DNA from 2 places in the Bradyrhizobium sp. LA6.1 genome. Region 1 is predicted to be linked to the other one. Evidence: predicted binding sites of a transcription regulator. Region 1 holds the regulator's gene; the other holds the start of a gene.
The links. The regulator PhoB, encoded in region 1, activates phosphate uptake and scavenging genes when phosphate is short. The targets are predictions, from matches to a motif close to TGTCATNNANCTGTCAT.

Region 1 (8,983 bases):
CAGGGCGATTTCAGGCCCGGCCATTCCCGGGGCAGGAAGCGAACGGTGAGTGCGGCGAACGCCAGGAAATGCGTGAAGCGCAGCACGTCGAGATCGGCCTTGTCGATCGGATACATCCACTGCTCGAGCCGCCTCGGCATGAAGTGGGAGAGCTGCGGCACATACCAGGTCAGCGTCACGTAGAACGCCGCGACCAGATAGGCGATCGATATCCACATCGTGACGCGGGACGCCAGGATGCGCGACATGCGTCGCGCACCTCCGAGCGCACACCATGCGCCGAATACGAAAAGCAATTGCCAGGCGAAGGGATTGAACGCCCAGAAGCCGTTCGGATAGGCCGACAGATAGAGGTCGTATTCCCAGGTCACCGCGTAGAGCAGAACCGAGAGGCCGAGCGTCACGTCGGGCCGCCATTTCATCAGCCACAAGATCAAGGGCAGCGCCAGCATCAGCACGATATAGAGCGGCAGCACGTCCATGTTGACCGGACGAAAGCGCAGCAGCAGCGCCTGCACGATCGTGACGTCGGGCTGCTTGAGGAAATCCATGATGCCCATCTCTTCGGTGTAGAGCGGGTTCTCGAACCTGGTCGCAACGTAGGAGATTTCGGCGAGGAAGATCGTGAACAGAAAGACGTGGGCGACATAGATCTGCCAGACGCGCCGTAGGATGCGCGCGGTAGCGACGACGAAGCCGCTTTCGAGCATGGCACGACCGTAGACGAACGCCGCGGTGTAGCCGGAGATGAAGATGAAGATCTCGGTGGCGTCGCTGAAGCCGTAATTGCGGATCGTGAACCAGGTCAAAAGGCTCGGCGGCAGATGGTCGACGAAGATCAGCCACAGTGCGAGCCCGCGGAACAGGTCGAGCCGGAGCTCGCGCTCGCCGATGGCGGGCAGCGTGATGGCCGGCGCGGCGGAGCGCAGCTTCGCCTCCGCAGGTCTGGCCTCCGCAGGCTTGCCGGTTCCCGCGATCGTCGATCCCGTCACTTGGTCGGCAATGGTCATCGGGGGTTCGAAACCCTTCCGCAAATCGCGACGTGTCATGGAGTGTACAGGTCTGGCCGTCGTCTCGCAAAGCGGCCGGATCACATTGGGTCTACTTCCTCGGCAATTCTGGCGGCACGATGTCACCAAAACCGCCTGCGGGCGTTGGTTCCCGGCCGGGTTTTCGTTATGATGGCAGCCATGTATCGCGCCGTGACCCGCCAGATCGAAGTGACCGTCGAGCCGAACTTTGTTCCGGAGCAGTCGTCGGCTGACCGCTCCCGCTATTTCTGGTCCTACACCATCGTCATCACCAATTCCGGCGACGAAACCGTGCAGCTGAAGACGCGGCACTGGATCATCACCGACGCCACCGGCCGCCAGCAGGAGGTCAGGGGCGAGGGCGTCGTCGGCGAGCAGCCGACCCTGGCTCCCGGCGAGCGCTTCGAATACACCTCCGGCGTGCCGCTCGCGACCGCCTCGGGCTTCATGACCGGCCGCTACCAGATGGTCAGCGAAAGCGGCGAACGCTTCGAGATCGACGTGCCGACATTCTCGCTGGACAGCCCGGACAACAAGCGGGTGTTGAATTAGCGCGGTGCCGTAGGGTGGGCAAAGGCGCAAAGCGCCGTGCCCACCATTCCAAACGTGGCGCATAAGATGGTGGGCACGCTGCGCTTTGCCCACCCTACGGCTGGATTGCTTCGCTGCGCGCGCAATGACGGAGGATGCGATGCCTACGCGTCTTCCACGCCCGCCTCGTGCGGCGTGAACTGGTACACCGACGAGCAGAACTCGCAGGTCACGACGACCTTGTCGTCCTTGACCATCGCGGCGCGGTCGTCGGGCGAGAAGCTCTTCAGCATCGCACCGACCGCGTCGCGCGAGCAGGAGCATTGCGCCTTCAGCACCAGCGGATTGAACACGCGCACGCCACGCTCGTGGAACAGGCGGAACAGCAGCCGCTCGCCGGAGAGTTCGGGGTCGATCAGCTCGACGTCCTCGACGGTCTCGACCAGCGAACGCGCCTCGACCCAGGCGTCGTCTTCGGCGACAGCATGCACCTCGGCGCCTTCGGGCGCATCGCCGGGATGCAAATCGGCCTGACGCGCGCGCTCGGGCGCCTTCGGCAGGAACTGCATCAGCATGCCGCCGGCGCGCCAGCGATGCTTGCCGCCGTCGTTCGAGCGCCACTCCTCACCGACCGCGAGACGCACGCGCGTCGGGATCTGCTCGGAGCGCATGAAATATTCGTGGGCGGCATCTTCCAGGCTGCCGCCGTCGAGCGCGACCAGACCCTGGTAGCGGCTCATGTCGGGACCCTGGTCGATGGTCATGGCGAGATGACCGTTACCGAGGAGCGTGCCGGAATCCTTTGTCTCGCCGAGGCGCTCGGCATCGTAGCGCGCATAGGCGCGCAGGCGATCCGGCGCCATGTAGTCGACGACCAGGAACGACACCGGACCGTCGGTCTGGGCCTGGAGGATGAAGCGGCCCTCGAACTTCAGCGCCGAGCCGAGCAGCGTCGTCAGCACGATGGCCTCGCCGAGCAGCTTGCCCACGGCAGCGGGATAATCGTGCTTGGTCAGGATCTCGTCGAGCGCGGGACCGAGCCGCACGAGGCGGCCGCGCACGTCGAGTGCGTCGACCTCGTACGGCAGCACGGCGTCATCGATGGGAACCGCTGATGGTGCGCGAACCGGGCCTTCAGGCCCGGTATTCATGTCAGGGGATTGGGAAACCATGGCGCTTTATCTGGGGTCGATGGAGGAAAATGGAAGAGGGCTCAAGGGCGGTGTGTTCCGGATGCACTTATGATCGCACAGGATCCTGCAAATTCGATGTCGTCCCGGGGCGCGCAAAGCGCTGATACGGGACCCATAGCCACAGGATTACGCGATAGCCCGCGTAGCCCGGATGGAGCGTAGCGCAATCCGGGACCACTCCAACTGCGGACACAAACCCGGATTTCGCTGCGCTCCATCCGGGCTACAAGTGAGATTACTTCACCGCGTCAAAGCACCAGGCCAGAATGCCCTTCTGCGCATGCAGGCGGTTTTCGGCCTCGTCGAACACGACCGATTGCGGGCCGTCGATCACCTCGTCGGTGACCTCCTCGCCGCGATGGGCGGGCAGGCAATGCATGAACAGCGCATCGGTTTTGGCCAGCGACATCAGCTTCGAATTGACCTGATAGGGCTTGAGCACGTTGTGACGGTGCTCGCCTTCCTTGTCGCCCATCGACACCCAGGTGTCGGTGACGACGCAGTCGGCGCCCTTCACGGCGGCCTCGGGATCGGTGCCGAGCACGATCGGCGCGCCGGTGGCCTTGATGAAGTCCCGCATCACCTTTTTCGGCGCAAGCTCCGGCGGCGTCGCGACATTGAGCTTGAACTTGAAACGCTCGGCGGCATGCGCCCAGGACGCCAGCACATTGTTGTCGTCGCCGGTCCAGGCCACCGTCCTGCCCTCGATCGAGCCGCGATGCTCTTCGTAGGTCATGAGGTCGGCCATCACCTGGCAAGGGTGCGAGCGCCGTGTCAGGCCGTTGATGACGGGCACCGTCGCATATTCCGCCAGCTCCAGCAGGGCCTCGTGATTGAGGATGCGGATCATGATGGCGTCGACATAGCGCGACAGCACGCGCGCCGTGTCGGCGATGGTCTCGCCGCGGCCGAGCTGCATCTCGGCGCCGGTCAGCATGATGGGCTCGCCACCGAGCTGGCGCATGGCGACGTCGAACGAGACGCGGGTGCGCGTGGACGGACGCTCGAAGATCATCGCCAGCGTCTTGCCTTCCAGCGGCTTCACCGGCTGGTGCGCTTTCTGCTTCGCCTTCATGGCGGAGGAGGCCGCGAGCATGCTCTTGAGCTCCGACAACGGGAGCTCGTTGATATCCAGAAAGTGCTTCGGGGACTTGCTCATCAGCTTGCCGCCCGCTTGGTCTGACTGGACGAGATCGCGGCGCAGGCGCGCTCGAGCCGCCCGACGCTGTCCTCGATCTCGGCTTCGGTGACGATCAAGGGCGGCAGGAAGCGCACGACATTGTCGCCGGCGCCGACCGTGAGCAATTTTTCGTTGCGCAACGCCGCGCCGAGATCGCCTGACGGCACCACGGCCTTGATGCCGATCAGAAGGCCTTCGCCGCGCACTTCGCTGACGATGTCGGGATAACGATCGATCACGGAGGCGAGCTTCTGCTTGAGCAGCAGCGACATCTTCTGCACGTGGTCGAAGAAGCCGGGCTTGAGCATGACGTCGAGCACGGCGTTGGCAGCTGAGATCGCGAGCGGATTGCCGCCGAAGGTCGAGCCGTGCGAGCCGGGCCCCATGCCGGCAGCCGCATCCGCGGTCGCCAGCACCGCGCCGATCGGGAAGCCGCCACCGAGCGCCTTGGCCAGCGACATCACGTCAGGCGTGACGCCGGTGCGGCGATGCGCGAACAGATCGCCGGTGCGGCCCATGCCGGTCTGCACCTCGTCGAACGCGAGCAGCAGGCCCTTCTCGTCGCAGAGCTGGCGCAACGCCCTCAGGAAGGCGGGCGTTGCCGAACGCACGCCACCCTCGCCCTGGATCGGCTCGATCAGGATGCCGGCGGTCTGCGGACCGATCGCCTTCTTGACGGCTTCGATATCGCCATGCGGGACCTGGTCGAAGCCGTCCATCGGCGGGCCAAACCCTTCGAGATATTTTGCCGAACCGGTCGCGGCGAGCGTTGCCAGCGTGCGGCCGTGGAAGGCGCCTTCGAAGGTGATGATGCGGTAACGTTCCGGATGACCCTTGGAGAAGTGATGATGGCGGACGAGCTTGATCACACCTTCCAGCGCTTCGGCGCCGGAATTGCAGAAGAACACGAAGTCCGCGAAGCTTTCGTTGCACAGACGCGCGGCGAGCTTCTCGCCGTCCGGGCTCTGGAACAGGTTCGACATGTGCCAGAGTTTGGTGGCCTGCTCCTGCAACGCCTTGACCAACGCAGGATGAGCATGGCCGAGCGCATTCACCGCCACGCCCGAGGTGAAATCGAGATAGCGATCGCCATTGGTCGCAATCAGCCAGCAGCCTTCACCGCGCTCGAAACCGAGGTCGGACCTGGCAAAAACGGGGAGCAAATGCGGCGCTGCGCTGTTAGTCATGACGATCACTTGAATGTTGCGGACGGTGTGAGCGTGCATTGCGCAACGCACCATTGACCGGCCCGGAAAACGAAACGTGCCGCCTTTTAAGGGCGGCACGTGTGACTATCTTATGCCTGGTGAAACCGGTGTCAATGCCGCCCGGAAAGCCTCGCGAAACGCAGAATCCGTAGTCTTGCGGTGGCGATTTTGCGTATTTCCGCCACGGAACATGTGGAAGCGAGTCGGCGGACTCTTGCGCGTGAGTCACGCCATATTGTAGCGTTTGGCTTGTCAGATACGACATCTCGTGCAGCAGTTCTGATCCTCTAAGTCCTCATGTACCGGCGTAAGCGTTCGGGCGCATCTGGTGCGCCCGGCGAGCCTTAAGGGATTCTGGCGGCACGGGTTTTTCGAAGCTTAGGCATTCGCCGTGCGGCCGCCAGGATGGCAGGCGCCGGCGAAGGAAAGGGTGCAATGACCGTTTTGACCTGGTCGGATGATCGCGTCGAGCAGCTGAAAAAGCTCTGGGAGGCCGGGCTTTCGGCCAGCCAGATCGCCGCTGAACTCGGCAATGTGACCCGCAATGCCGTAATCGGCAAAGTGCACCGGCTCGGCCTGTCGGGCCGCGCCAAGAGCCCTTCATCGGCAGCGCCGCGGCCGCGCAAGGCGCGCCCCGCCCAGCACATGATGCGGGTGACACGCCCGATCGCGCGCGGCAACACCGCGCTGGCGCAGGCCTTCGAAGTCGAGGTCGAGGCCGAACCGGTCACCTACGACAACGTCGTGCCGATGAGCCAGCGGCTGTCGCTGCTGGAGCTGAACGAGGCGACCTGCCACTGGCCGGTCGGCGATCCCTCGAGCCCGGATTTCTTCTTCTGCGGCGGCAAGGCGCTCTCCGGCCTGCCCTACTGCGCCCAGCACTCGCGCGTGGCGTATCAGCCCGCGGCCGATCGCCGGCGCGCGCCGGTGAAGCCGGGTCCGCGCTGAGGTATCGGATTAGCTGACTACGAAGACGGCGCCGTCACGCGATGACGGCTCAACTCACTCGGTGTCGTCCCTGCGAACGCAGGGACCCATAATCCCGGCGCGTAGTTATTGCGCGGGATGATCACTCCGAGTCGTCGCCAAACCACTCCCTGTGGTTATGGGTCCCCTGAGTTCACAGGGACGACATCGAGGATGCGGTGGCAGCCCGCTAAATCACGTCTGCCACAGCAACCCCTTACGCCTGCTCCGCCTTCGCAAAACGATCGTCCAGTGCGTAGCCCGCGCCGCGGACGGTGCGGATCGGGTCCTGCTCGCGGCCGAGATTGAGCAGCTTGCGCAGGCGGCCGATATGGACGTCGACGGTGCGCTCGTCGATGTAGATGTCGCGGCCCCAGACGCTGTCGAGCAGCTGCTCGCGCGAGAACACGCGGCCGGGATGCTCCAGGAAGAACTCCAGCAGACGATATTCGGTCGGACCGAGATCGATCGGCCGGCCCGAACGCGCCACGCGACGCTTGTCGCGGTCAAGCTCGATGTCGCCATAGGCGAGCACCGTGGCAAGCCGCTCCGGGCTGGCGCGCCTGAGCAGGCCCTTCACGCGTGCCAGCAGCTCCGGGACCGAGAACGGCTTGACGATGTAGTCGTCGGCGCCGGTCGCAAGGCCCCGCACCCGCTCGCTCTCCTCGCCGCGCGCGGTGAGCATGATGATCGGGAGCTGCTTGGTCTCGGGCCGGGTGCGCAGCCGCCGGCACAGCTCGATGCCGGAGAGGCCCGGCAGCATCCAGTCGAGCACGATCAAATCGGGGATGTGCTCCTTGAGGCGGGTGTCGGCGTCGTCGCCGCGCATCACCGTCTCGACGTCATAGCCGTCGCCTTCGAGGTTGTAGCGGAGAAGCTCGGTGAGAGCTTCCTCGTCCTCAACCACCATAATGCGTGCGCCCATGGTGTTCGTCGCTCCTTAAGTGTTCGGGACCGTCGTGGCGAAGGTCGTCATGTCGCCCTTCGGCCGCTTGTCGGTGATCGCCTGGCCCTCGATCATGTAGAACACGGTCTCGGCGATGTTGGTGGCGTGGTCACCGATGCGCTCGATGTTCTTGGCGCAGAACATCAGATGGATGCAGAACGAGATGTTGCGCGGATCCTCCATCATGTAGGTGAGGAGCTCGCGGAACAGCGAGGTGCAGATGGCGTCGACTTCCTCGTCGCCCTTCCACACCGCCATCGCCGCCGGCAGATCGTGCGCGGCATAGGCATCCAGCACCGACTTGACTTGTTGCTGCACGAGGTCGGTCATGTGCTCCAGACCGCGGAACAGCTTGAGCGGATGGAAATCCGTCTCCAGCGCCGCGACGCGCTTGCCCATGTTCTTGGCGAGGTCGCCGATCCGCTCGAGATCGGTCGCGACGCGCATGGCGCCGACGATCTCGCGCAGATCCACCGCCATCGGCTGGCGGCGCGCGATGGTGAGAACGGCGCGCTCCTCGATCTTCTTCTGGAGCGCGTCGAGCTCGGCGTCGATGGTCACGACGCGCTGGCCGAGCGCGACGTCGCGGCGGATAAGCGCGTCGACGGAATCGACGATCATGCGCTCGGCGATGCCGCCCATCTCGGCGACCAGGCGCGTGAGCTCCTGGAGGTCGGTGTCGAAGGCCTTTGCGGTATGTTCAGAACCCATGTTCCGTCTCCTCAGCCGAACCGGCCGGTGATGTAATCCTGCGTGCGCCGGTCGGTCGGCGACGTGAAGATCTTGCTGGTGTCGTCGAACTCGATCAGCTCGCCGAGATACATGAAGGCGGTCTTGTCGGAGACGCGCGCCGCCTGCTGCATGTTGTGGGTGACGATCGCGATCGTGTAGTTCTCGGACAGCTCCTGGATCAGCTCCTCGACCTTGGCGGTCGAGATCGGGTCGAGCGCCGAGCAGGGCTCGTCGAACAAGATCACCTCGGGCCGCACCGCGACCGTGCGGGCGATGCAGAGGCGCTGCTGCTGGCCGCCGGAGAGCGACAGGCCGGAGGCGTTGAGCTTGTCCTTGACCTCGTTCCACAGCGCGCCACCGCGCAGCGCCTTCTCGACGCGGTCGTCCATCTCGGACTTCGAGATCTTCTCGTAAAGGCGGATGCCGAAGGCGATGTTCTCGTAGATCGTCATCGGGAACGGCGTCGGCTTCTGGAACACCATGCCGACGCGGGCGCGCAGCAAATTGAGGTCCAGCTTGGGGTCGAGGACGTTGGTCTGGTCGAGCATGAGCTGACCGGTGACGCGCTGGCCCGGATAGAGGTCGTACATCCGATTGAAGATGCGCAGCAGGGTCGACTTGCCGCAGCCCGACGGGCCGATGAACGCCGTGACGCGGTTGGTGCCGAGCGCCAGATTGATGTTCTTCAGCGCGTGGTGCTCGCCGTAATAGAAATTGAGGTTGCGCACCGTCACCTTGGCCGGAGCTTCGGGCAGCACCGGCGCCTGGGGCAAACCACCGGCCGCGCTCATCGATACGGAAAGATCACTCATTTTGCGGTCCTCTCGGCGCTCAGAATGCGCGCGCCAATATTCAGGGCAAGAACGGTCAGGGTGATGAGCAGCGCGCCGCTCCAGGCGAGCTGCTTCCAGTAGGCGTAGGGGCTCTGCACGAAATTATTGATGGTGACCGGCAGGTTCGCCATCGTCTTGTTCAGACCCAGGCTGAAGAACTGGTTCGACAGCGCGGTGAAGAGCAGCGGCGCGGTCTCGCCGGCGACGCGGGCGGTGGCCAGCATCACGCCGGTGATGAGGCCCGAGCGCGCCGCGCGATAGGCGATGCGCTTGATCACCAGCGAGCGCGGCAGGCCGAGCGCCGAGGCCGCCTCACGCAGTGCGTTCGGCACCAGCAGCAGCATGTCCTCGGTCGTGCGCAGC
Region 2 (8,983 bases), on a different contig from region 1:
GCCTCGCTGGACAGCATGCTCGGCGCACTTCGCATCCCGCCCCAATTCGCCCATGGCGGCGGAGGCGGCGAATATCTCTGCGCAGCTCTCGGCGTCGTCGTCGTGCTGGTCGTCGGCAGCATCTGGCGCCGGCGCAGCCTGAGCGCGGCCGCGCTGGAATCCTCCGAGCGCCACGCCAAGGCTTCGGCAGAGTAATCTCTGCGGCATGATCTGGTTTTGCTTGCCTCTTCCCGGCGGGGAGAGGTGTTGCGCGCGATCATTCCGGCAGTCGCCGTCCCCACTGAACCGGTCATCATAGCTCCGCACGCCGGCGAGCATTGCCGCCTCATGGCGGACTCGCGCGTCAAGCGGTCACGCACAGTGCGGTCCGGCACTTCGTGGGTGACCCACAGCGCTCTCAACCTCTGCGCGATTTAGACTTTGACTTATTATAAACTACTGAAAATAAAGGCGTTTTTATTGACTTGGCGGCTCGTGCCGCGGCACGTCGCTCCGGTATTTATTCCTGTCAAACCGGAAGCTGTTGAGAAATGTCTTCGAGTGCCACCTGCCGCCCTGTTGCTATTCTTGCCGCTACCGTCAAATCCCATCCGAAGTTCTCCAGACCGACGGCTTTCGCGGCCTCTCTGGTCTCCATCGCCTTGTTCGGCGACGGCTTCCTTCACCGCACCAGCGCGCAAAGCGCTGCGCCGGAGACGGCGACAGCCTTGCCGGCGGTGACCGTCACTGCCGACGTGCCGAAGCAGCGTGCACGCCCGCGTTTGAACCCAAGTCGAAGGGCGGGCCGTCAAAGCGCGCCCGCGAATGAGCGGGCCAGGATGCAGGCGGAAGCGAAGCCCGCTGCCGCAAGGCCCGGCGCACTCCCGCCCTCCTACTCAGGCGGGCAGGTCGCCCGCGGAGGCCAGATCGGCTTGCTGGGCAACAGGGATTTCATGGACACGCCGTTCAACATCACCAGTTACACGGCGAAGAAAATCGAAGATCAACAGGCCAGCACGATAGCCGACGTCGTCAGCAACGACCCTTCGGTCCGTTTCACCGGTCAGACCGGCGGCATTCTCGACTCCTTCTTCATCCGCGGCTTTCCGATCGGCGAGGGGAATGTCGGAGAAATTGCCTTCAACGGTGTCTACGGTGTTGCGCCGAACTACCGTGTCTTCACCGACTACGTCGAACGGATCGAGATCATCAAGGGCCCGACCGCGCTGCTTTACGGGATGGCCCCGAACAGCAGCGTCGGGGGCACCATCAATATCGTCCCGAAGCGTGCCTCTGATGTCGATCTCACACGGGTTACGACCGACTACGCGACGAACAGCCAGTTCGGCACGCATCTCGACGTCAGCCGACGGTTCGGCGAGAACCGCGAATTCGGAATTCGCGTCAATGGCAGCTATCACAATGGTGATACGCCGCTGGACAACCAGAACCGGGAGGCGCATGTCGGCGCCGCCGCATTCGATTATCGCGGTGAGAAATTCAGAGCATCGCTCGACTTCATCGATCAGGAAGAAAAGTTCGACGCGCCCACGAGACCGTTTCTGGTCGCAACAGGCGTAGCTGTCCCGACCGCGCCGGTCGGGAGGCGCAATGTCACGCAGGCCTGGGAATGGGCTAAGGTTCATGACAACTCGCTGCTGGCGCGCGCCGAATACGATGTGACGGATTCCGTGACGGTGTTCGCCGACGGCGGTGGCGGCAGGACCCAGGTCGATCGCTTGTTCGGCACGCCGACGATCCTGAACGCGGCCGGCAACACCACGTCGACACCGGGACGCTTCAAATTCGATATCGACAGGAATGTCGCTGACGCCGGTGTGCGCGCCCGGTTTGAAACCGGCGCGATCAGTCACGCCGTGAGTTTCCAGGGCAGCTACTACACGGATCAGATCTCACGGGGCTCTGTGTCCGGGACGCCGGTTCTGTCCAACATCTATGCGCCGATCGCCCGTCCTGAGCAGCTCGTTGCTGCTCCTTCGACTGTTCCGAAGCTTTCGGATACCGAATTGACCGGCCTTGCGCTGGCTGACACTTTGTCGGTTTTTCAGGAGCGCCTTCAGCTGACCGTCGGCGTGCGCCAGCAGGGGGTGAAGTCCAACAACTTCAATACCAACACGGGAGCGGTCACGTCCTCCTATGACCAGACGGCGCTCACGCCGATGGTCGGCCTCGTCGTCAAGCCCTGGAGCAACGTTTCGCTCTACACCAACTACATCGAAGGGCTCAGCAAGGGCGACGTCGCACCGACGACCGCGAGCAATCAGGGGGAAGTTCTTGCGCCTTACTTCAGCAAGCAGCACGAGGCAGGCGTCAAGGTCGACTTCGGAATGCTGGCCACCACGATCAGCGTGTTCCAGATCACCAAGCCGTCGGGACAATTGGGCGTCGACAAGATCTTCCGGGCGGACGCCGAACAGCGCAATCGCGGCCTGGAGTTCACCGTATTCGGAGAGGTGCAGCCGGGCATACGGGTCCTTGGCGGCGTGACGTTGATCGATGCGGAGCTGACAAAGACAAGCACGCCAACCAATCTCGGCAAGACGCCGATCGGTGTGCCTCAGGTGCAGGCAAACCTGTCCGCTGAATGGGACACCCCGTTCGCGCCCGGACTGACGCTGGTCGCAAACACCATCTATACGGGACACCAATATCTGGATGCGGCGAACATGCAGGTCGTTCCGGCCTGGACGAGGCTCGACCTGGGTGCCCGCTACAACACGCGGATCAACAACCGGCCGGTGACGCTTCGGGCCCTGGTTCAGAACGTGTTCGATACCAATTACTGGGCTGGCGTGGCGAGCTTCTCCGCATTGTCGCAAGGTGTACCCAGAACCCTGCTATTGTCGATGTCGACGGATTTCTGAGGCGGGTCGGCTTTGACGCGTGCAACGGCGATGTTGCCGGCCCCGAACCTCACCGGACGCGCACGGCGTGGGCTTCTGTGGGCTCATCGATGGCTCGGATTGCTCGGCGGCATCGTCGTGGTGCTGATCGGCCTCACGGGTAGCTTCATCGTCTTCTATCGGGAAATCGACGCCGCCCTGAACCCGGCGCTTTACACTCCCGCAGGTCGGGAACGAGAGGCTACGTTGAGCGAGGTGATGCGCGCGGCCGCGGCAGCGGATCCCGCGCCGATTGCCACGATCCTCGCGCCGGATCGGACCTGGCCGGTCTGGGTCGTGATACATGCGCATGAAACTGCGAAAGGCCGCTACCCGAATCGCTGGACGACCATGGTCGATCCTTCGAACGGGAAGGTGCTCGGGCGGCGTGACTACGTCAACGCGTTCTCCCTCAAGGTTTATCGTCTGCACTACACGCTGCTGCTCTACGAGTGGTGGGGCAAAGAGCTGGTCGGCGTTGTCGGGTTCATGCTGCTCGGCCTGGCCATGTCAGGCGTCATCTTGTGGTGGCCGAGGCCGGGTCGATTCTGGCGATCAGTGTCGGTCCGGAAGGACGTTTCGCTGCTTCGATTTGTTTTCGACGTCCACGGCACGGCCGGCTTTTGGGCGCTGCTCGCGCTCACGGTGATCTCGATGACCGGCGTCGGGATTATTTTTCCCGACGTCGTGCGTCCCATCGTTGGCCTTGTGTCGCAACCGACAGCCGATCCGTCGCCGCGGATCGAAGCGCCGCCCCCCACGGGGACACCGCCGCTATCACCCGATGCGATCATGCGGAGCGCGCAAGCGGCCAAGCCGGGCATGGCGGTTGCCATGCTGAGCCCGCCCACCGAAACGCGCAACACGTGGCGGGTGCAGTTCCGGGCCGCGGGTGCTGATCCCGCGGTACGTGCCCGGGGGGCGATCTGGCTCGATCCATGGAGTGGCGCAGTGGTGCACGATCGCACTTCGGCCGCGATGTCGATGGGGGATCGCTATCTGGCCGAACAGCTCTGGATCCATAACGGCGCGACGTTCGGGCTGATCGGGCGCCTGTTCGTGTTCGCAACCGGCTTCGCACCTCTCGCCCTGTTCATCAGCGGCGCGATCATGTGGCTCAAGAAGCGTCCAGGGAGGATTAGGACCGGCTGGCGAGTCTAGCGCCGCACGATCGAGCCGGAGCGGCCGATCAGGCGGGCGAGGGCGCGGAAGCGGCTGCCGACGCGGTCGGCGACGAGGTCGACGAGCCGGTGCTCGAACACCAGCATCAGATTGCGGCCCTGGCTGCGGAAATGCGTGGCCGGCAGCACACCCGGACGTGCCGCCGAGATCAGATGGGCGACGCGGAACGCCGCGCCCAGCAGACGGGCGCGTTCGAGCTGGGCAGGTGTCAGCAGCTCCTGCATGGTCACCGGCGGCTGGTTCTCCTCGCTCAGGCCCGCATAGCGGTAGAACACGGACAGGCCGACGAAGGCGCGCTCGGTGTGGGTGATTGCGCCGAAATTGCCGTTGACGACCAAGCTCAGCGTCTGCTCGCCGCGATGGTCGGGATGCACGCGCCAGCCGATGTCGGAGAGCAGGCACGCGGTGTGGCGCAAGCGGCGGTCCTCTTCGGTCTCGCGCAGCTTCACCACGCGCGCGAGGCGGTCGGTCCAGGCGATCAGCTCGCGGGCGTGCTTTGCCGAACGCGACAGCAGCTGATTGAGCTCTTCCGCGGCGCAGATCAGCCCGTCCTTGTTGCGCTCGGATTCCGACAGCTTCTCGTGCAAGAGGCCCTCGCGCACGCCGAAGGTCGAGAACACGATGGACTTGGGTTTCGCCACGCGGATGATGTGCTCGAGCACCAGCGCCGCATAGGTAAGGAGCGGGCGCCTGGCATCCGCGACGATCTCGATGTCGGCCAGCATGTCGGCGGCCGCAAGCCGGCGGAGACGACGCGAAAAGTCGAGCGCTTCAGCTGCGGAAATGGAGTAGCCGTGCATCACCTGGAGCGGATAGCCGCTCTGGATGATGTGGATGCGCGCGAGCGCGCGCCAGGTGCCGCCGACGGCGTAGAAGGTGCGGCCGCGGCCGGCGGTGAGCTGCGGCACCTCGTCGAGCTCCTCGCGCACGATACGGTCGGCGCGCTTGAGCGATTTGTGCGCGAGGTCCTGGAGCGCGAGGCCGCCGAGCGGCAGCGTCACGCCGCTGCGCACGCTGTTCTTGCGCACGTCGATCAGCTCGAGCGAGCCGCCGCCGAGATCGCCGACGATGCCGTCGGGATGATGGATGCCGGAGATCACGCCGAGCGCCGACAGCCGCGCCTCGCGCGGGCCCGACAGGATCTCGATCTTCACGGCGCAGATGCGCTCGGCTTTCGCGATGAAGTCGGGGCCGTTGGAGGCATCGCGGCAGGCTGCGGTCGCAATCGCAAACACGCGACCGACCTGCATGACGCGGCACAGCGCCCGGAACCGCTTCAGCGAGGTCAGCGCCTTGTCGACGGCATCGGGAGCAAGCAGGCCCGTGCTCTGCACCTCGCGCCCGAGGCCGCACAGCGTCTTCTCGTTGAAGATCGGAATGAGGCTCCGCGTCAGTCCCTCGTAGACGACGAGACGGACAGAGTTGGAACCGATATCGATGACCGCGACGCTCGAGCCGCGCTTACGCGGCCGCTTCACGTCCTCGATCCCGGATCAAGATTGATGACGTTCATTACGGCGCGTGAGACGGCGCGGCGAGGATTCCTTGAGCGACTTTCCACGGCCAGATAGACTCGGATTTGTCATGAAGTAGTTGTGGACGTTGAAAGGCTCCTCGCCCTTCGCGGTCTTCATACGCGTCGAGGACCCGTCCGGCAACAATTGCCAGCTCTGCTCATTGTCCTTCAGATTCGCGACCATGATCTGTTCGAGAACCTGCTGATGCACCGTGGGATTTTGCAGCGGACACAGCACCTCGACGCGGCGGTCGAGGTTGCGTGGCATCATGTCGGCCGAGGAGATATACACAGCCGCTTTCGCGCTCGGCAGGCCCTGGCCCATGCCGAAACAGTAGATTCGGCCGTGTTCCAGGAAGCGCCCGATGATCGACTTGACGCGGATGTTCTCCGACAGGCCTGGAATGCCGGGCCTGAGGCAGCAGATGCCGCGCACGACGAGCTCGACCTGGACGCCGGCTTGTGAGGCCTCGTAGAGCGCGTCGATGATGTCGGGGTCGACCAGCGCATTCATCTTCATCCAGACCGCGCCGGGGCGGCCATGCCGCGCATGCGCGGTCTCGCCTTGGATGTGCTCGATGATGCGCTTGCGCAACGTCAGCGGCGACACCGCCATCTTTTCCAGATCGCTCGGCGCGGCATAACCGGTGATGAAATTGAACACGCGCGCGGCGTCGCGGCCGATGGTCGGATCCGAGGTGAAGTAGGAGAGGTCGGTGTAGATACGTGCGGTGACGGGGTGATAATTGCCGGTGCCGGTGTGGACGTAGGTGGTGAGGCCGCCGCCCTCGCGGCGCACCACCATCGAGAGCTTCGCGTGCGTCTTCAGTTCGAGGAAGCCGTAGACGACCTGCACGCCGGCGCGTTCGAGGTCGCGGGCCCAGCGGATGTTGGCCTCCTCGTCGAAGCGCGCCTTCAATTCGATCAGCGCGGTGACGGACTTGCCGGCTTCGGCGGCTTCCGCCAGCGTGCGCACAATCGGGGAGTTGTTGGAGGTGCGGTAGAGCGTCTGCTTGATCGCGACGACATCGGGATCGCGGGCGGCCTGCTGCAGGAACTGCACCACCACGTCGAAGGATTCGTAGGGATGATGGACGACGAGGTCCTTCTGCCGGATCGCGGCAAAGATGTCGCCGCCATGCTCGCGCACGCGCTCGGGATGGCGCGGTACGTAAGGGGTGAATTCGAGATCGGGCCGGTCGAGGCGGGTGAGCTGCGAGAGCTCGTTCATGGCGAGCACGCCGTCGACCAGGAAGACCTCGTCGTCGGCGGCCGACAGCGCATGCTGCACGAAGCTGCGCAGCTCCTCCGGCATCTTGCCGTCGATCTCGAGCCGGATCACCGACCCGCGGCGGCGGCGCTTCAGAGCGGTCTCGAACAGGCGGACGAGGTCTTCGGCCTCTTCCTCGATTTCGAGCTCGGAGTCGCGGATGATGCGGAAGGCGCCCTGGCCGTGGAGATTGTAGCCGGGGAACAGGCGGTTGATGAACAGCCCGGTCGCCTGCTCGAGCGAGATCAGCCGCACGACCTTGCCCTCGGCCGGCAACCGGATGAAGCGGTCGATCTTGCCGGGCATACGAATCAGCGCGTTCATCTGCTTGCCGTCGGCGGCGCGCGTCAGCTGGAGCGCGATGGTGAAGCCGAGGCTCGGAATGAACGGGAAGGGGTGAGCCGGGTCGATCGCGAGCGGGGTCAGCAGCGGAAACACGTTGTTGAGGAAGTAGTCCTCGATCCAGGTCCGTTCCGCCTTGGTGACGTCCTTGCCGTCGACCAGCACGATGCCGACGTCGGCCAGCGTGCCGCGCAGGTCGCGCCAGATCGCCTGCTGGTCGGAGGCAAGCTGCGAGACGGTGCGGTTGATCAGCGCGAGCTGCTCGGACGGCGTCAGGCCGTCGGGGCTGCGCTCGGCGATGCCCTCGCGGATCTGGGCCTTGATGCCGGCGACGCGGACCATGAAGAACTCGTCGAGGTTATTCGCTGAAATCGACAGGAATCGCACCCGCTCCAGCATGGGGTGGCTGGGATTGACCGCTTCCTCGAGGACGCGGCGGTTGAAGTGCAGCCAGGAGAGCTCGCGATTGATGAAGCGCTCGGGACTTGAGGCAATCGCCGGCAGGCCCTCGGTCTCCGGGGCTTTTTCTTTAATTTCAACAGCTTGCGCAGAGTCCATCAGAAGTCGATCCATCCAGTTCGCCCCAATTTGCGACTTATGCGCAAAACCGGCGGGAGCATGTGTTAGTCCGATGACGTTTCGATGACATTGATGTTCCGCCGCTGCGCCGCGTCAAGCGGCCTTGGAGCCAGGGCGGAAGGGTCAGGCGTCCCGAAGCAGCTCGGCGGCCAGCGCCCGCGTGACGGGGCGACCGAGGCGCAGGGCCTCGCTGTCGAGCAGCTCAACGGCCTCCCGTGCGGCCGCCGAAGAGCGCTCCAGGCGGGTAGCGAGGTAGCTGACCACGCTCTCATCCACGGCGAGCTGGCGGTCGGCGCAGAACTTGACGATCAGGCCGCGGAAGAGCTGGTCGTCGGGCGGCAGCAGCGAGATCACAGGCACCGCGCGCAGCCGCGAGCGCAGGTCGCGCAGCTCGATCTCGAGCGACGCCGGTACCTCGCGGCCGGTGAAGAGCAGGTAGGCCCCATCCTCGCGGGCGAGGTTCATCAGATGAAACAGGGCCCGCTCGTCGAGCTCTTTTGCCCTGAGATCCTCGACCACCAGCGCGCCGGTGGCGAGCGCGCCCGGGACGTTTTCGGCGGTCAGCCCATTGGCTGTGGTCGAGCGGGCGCCGGAAGCCTCGGCCCAGATCGCGGCGAGATGGCTCTTGCCGCTTCCTTCCGGGCCGGCCAGCCACATGATCCGGTTCGGCCATTCAGGCCAGGCGTCGATGAGGGCAAGACCGGCTTCGTTGGCGGGGCCTTCGAGGAAATTATCCCGGCTGAGGCTTTCCGCGTGCGGAAGCGAGAATGCCAATTGTCGGGGATGAACGCGGCCTGCCACGCTTGCTGTGCTCCGTGCCGGCACGCCGGCTTCGTTTGAAGAGATTCGACGTCATCGAGCGGGAGTTGGCCTTTTGCGGGGCCGCATCCCGGCTCATTTGGCCTCGATCGTGCTACTTGGCTCCGATCGTACTCATGTGCCGCAGCCACTCGACGAGATAGAGCGACACGGAAGAGAGCGTGAAGACCGTGACGAGGCCCATCAGGATCATATCATAAGGCGCCGGTTTGAAGCCGAAGGCCAGGGAGGCCAGCACCAGCGCCGCATAGGCCACCTGGGCGGCGGTGTTGAGCTTCGACACCTTCGACGGCTTCATCTCGACCGGCTTGTCGAACAGCCAGGACACGATCACGGCGGCGACGATCATGATGTCGCGCGACACCACCAGGATCACGATCCAGCGCGGGATGT

Region 2: ABIB99_RS33860 (RNA degradosome polyphosphate kinase) is a predicted target of PhoB. The motif match lies at 7,824-7,840, and genes of this name have one in related genera.

What each region holds. Positions count from the first base shown of each region.
Region 1 is NZ_JBEPQK010000021.1:34,328-43,310, forward strand. Features, by position in the region: gene ABIB99_RS36505 (OpgC domain-containing protein) at 1-1,010, opposite strand, end outside; gene apaG (Co2+/Mg2+ efflux facilitator ApaG/CorD) at 1,191-1,583, shown strand; gene ABIB99_RS36515 (Hsp33 family molecular chaperone) at 1,727-2,734, opposite strand; gene argF (ornithine carbamoyltransferase) at 2,991-3,914, opposite strand; gene ABIB99_RS36525 (aspartate aminotransferase family protein) at 3,914-5,122, opposite strand; gene ABIB99_RS36530 (GcrA family cell cycle regulator) at 5,579-6,091, shown strand; gene phoB (phosphate regulon transcriptional regulator PhoB) at 6,327-7,034, opposite strand; gene phoU (phosphate signaling complex protein PhoU) at 7,050-7,766, opposite strand; gene pstB (phosphate ABC transporter ATP-binding protein PstB) at 7,778-8,599, opposite strand; gene pstA (phosphate ABC transporter permease PstA) at 8,596-8,983, opposite strand, start outside.
Region 2 is NZ_JBEPQK010000018.1:71,162-80,144, reverse strand. Features, by position in the region: gene ABIB99_RS33880 (TerC family protein) at 1-195, shown strand, start outside; gene ABIB99_RS33875 (TonB-dependent receptor) at 819-2,864, shown strand; gene ABIB99_RS33870 (PepSY-associated TM helix domain-containing protein) at 2,895-4,043, shown strand; gene ppx (exopolyphosphatase) at 4,040-5,542, opposite strand; gene ABIB99_RS33860 (RNA degradosome polyphosphate kinase) at 5,558-7,750, opposite strand; gene ABIB99_RS33855 (P-loop NTPase family protein) at 7,895-8,572, opposite strand; gene ABIB99_RS33850 (CDP-alcohol phosphatidyltransferase family protein) at 8,685-8,983, opposite strand, start outside.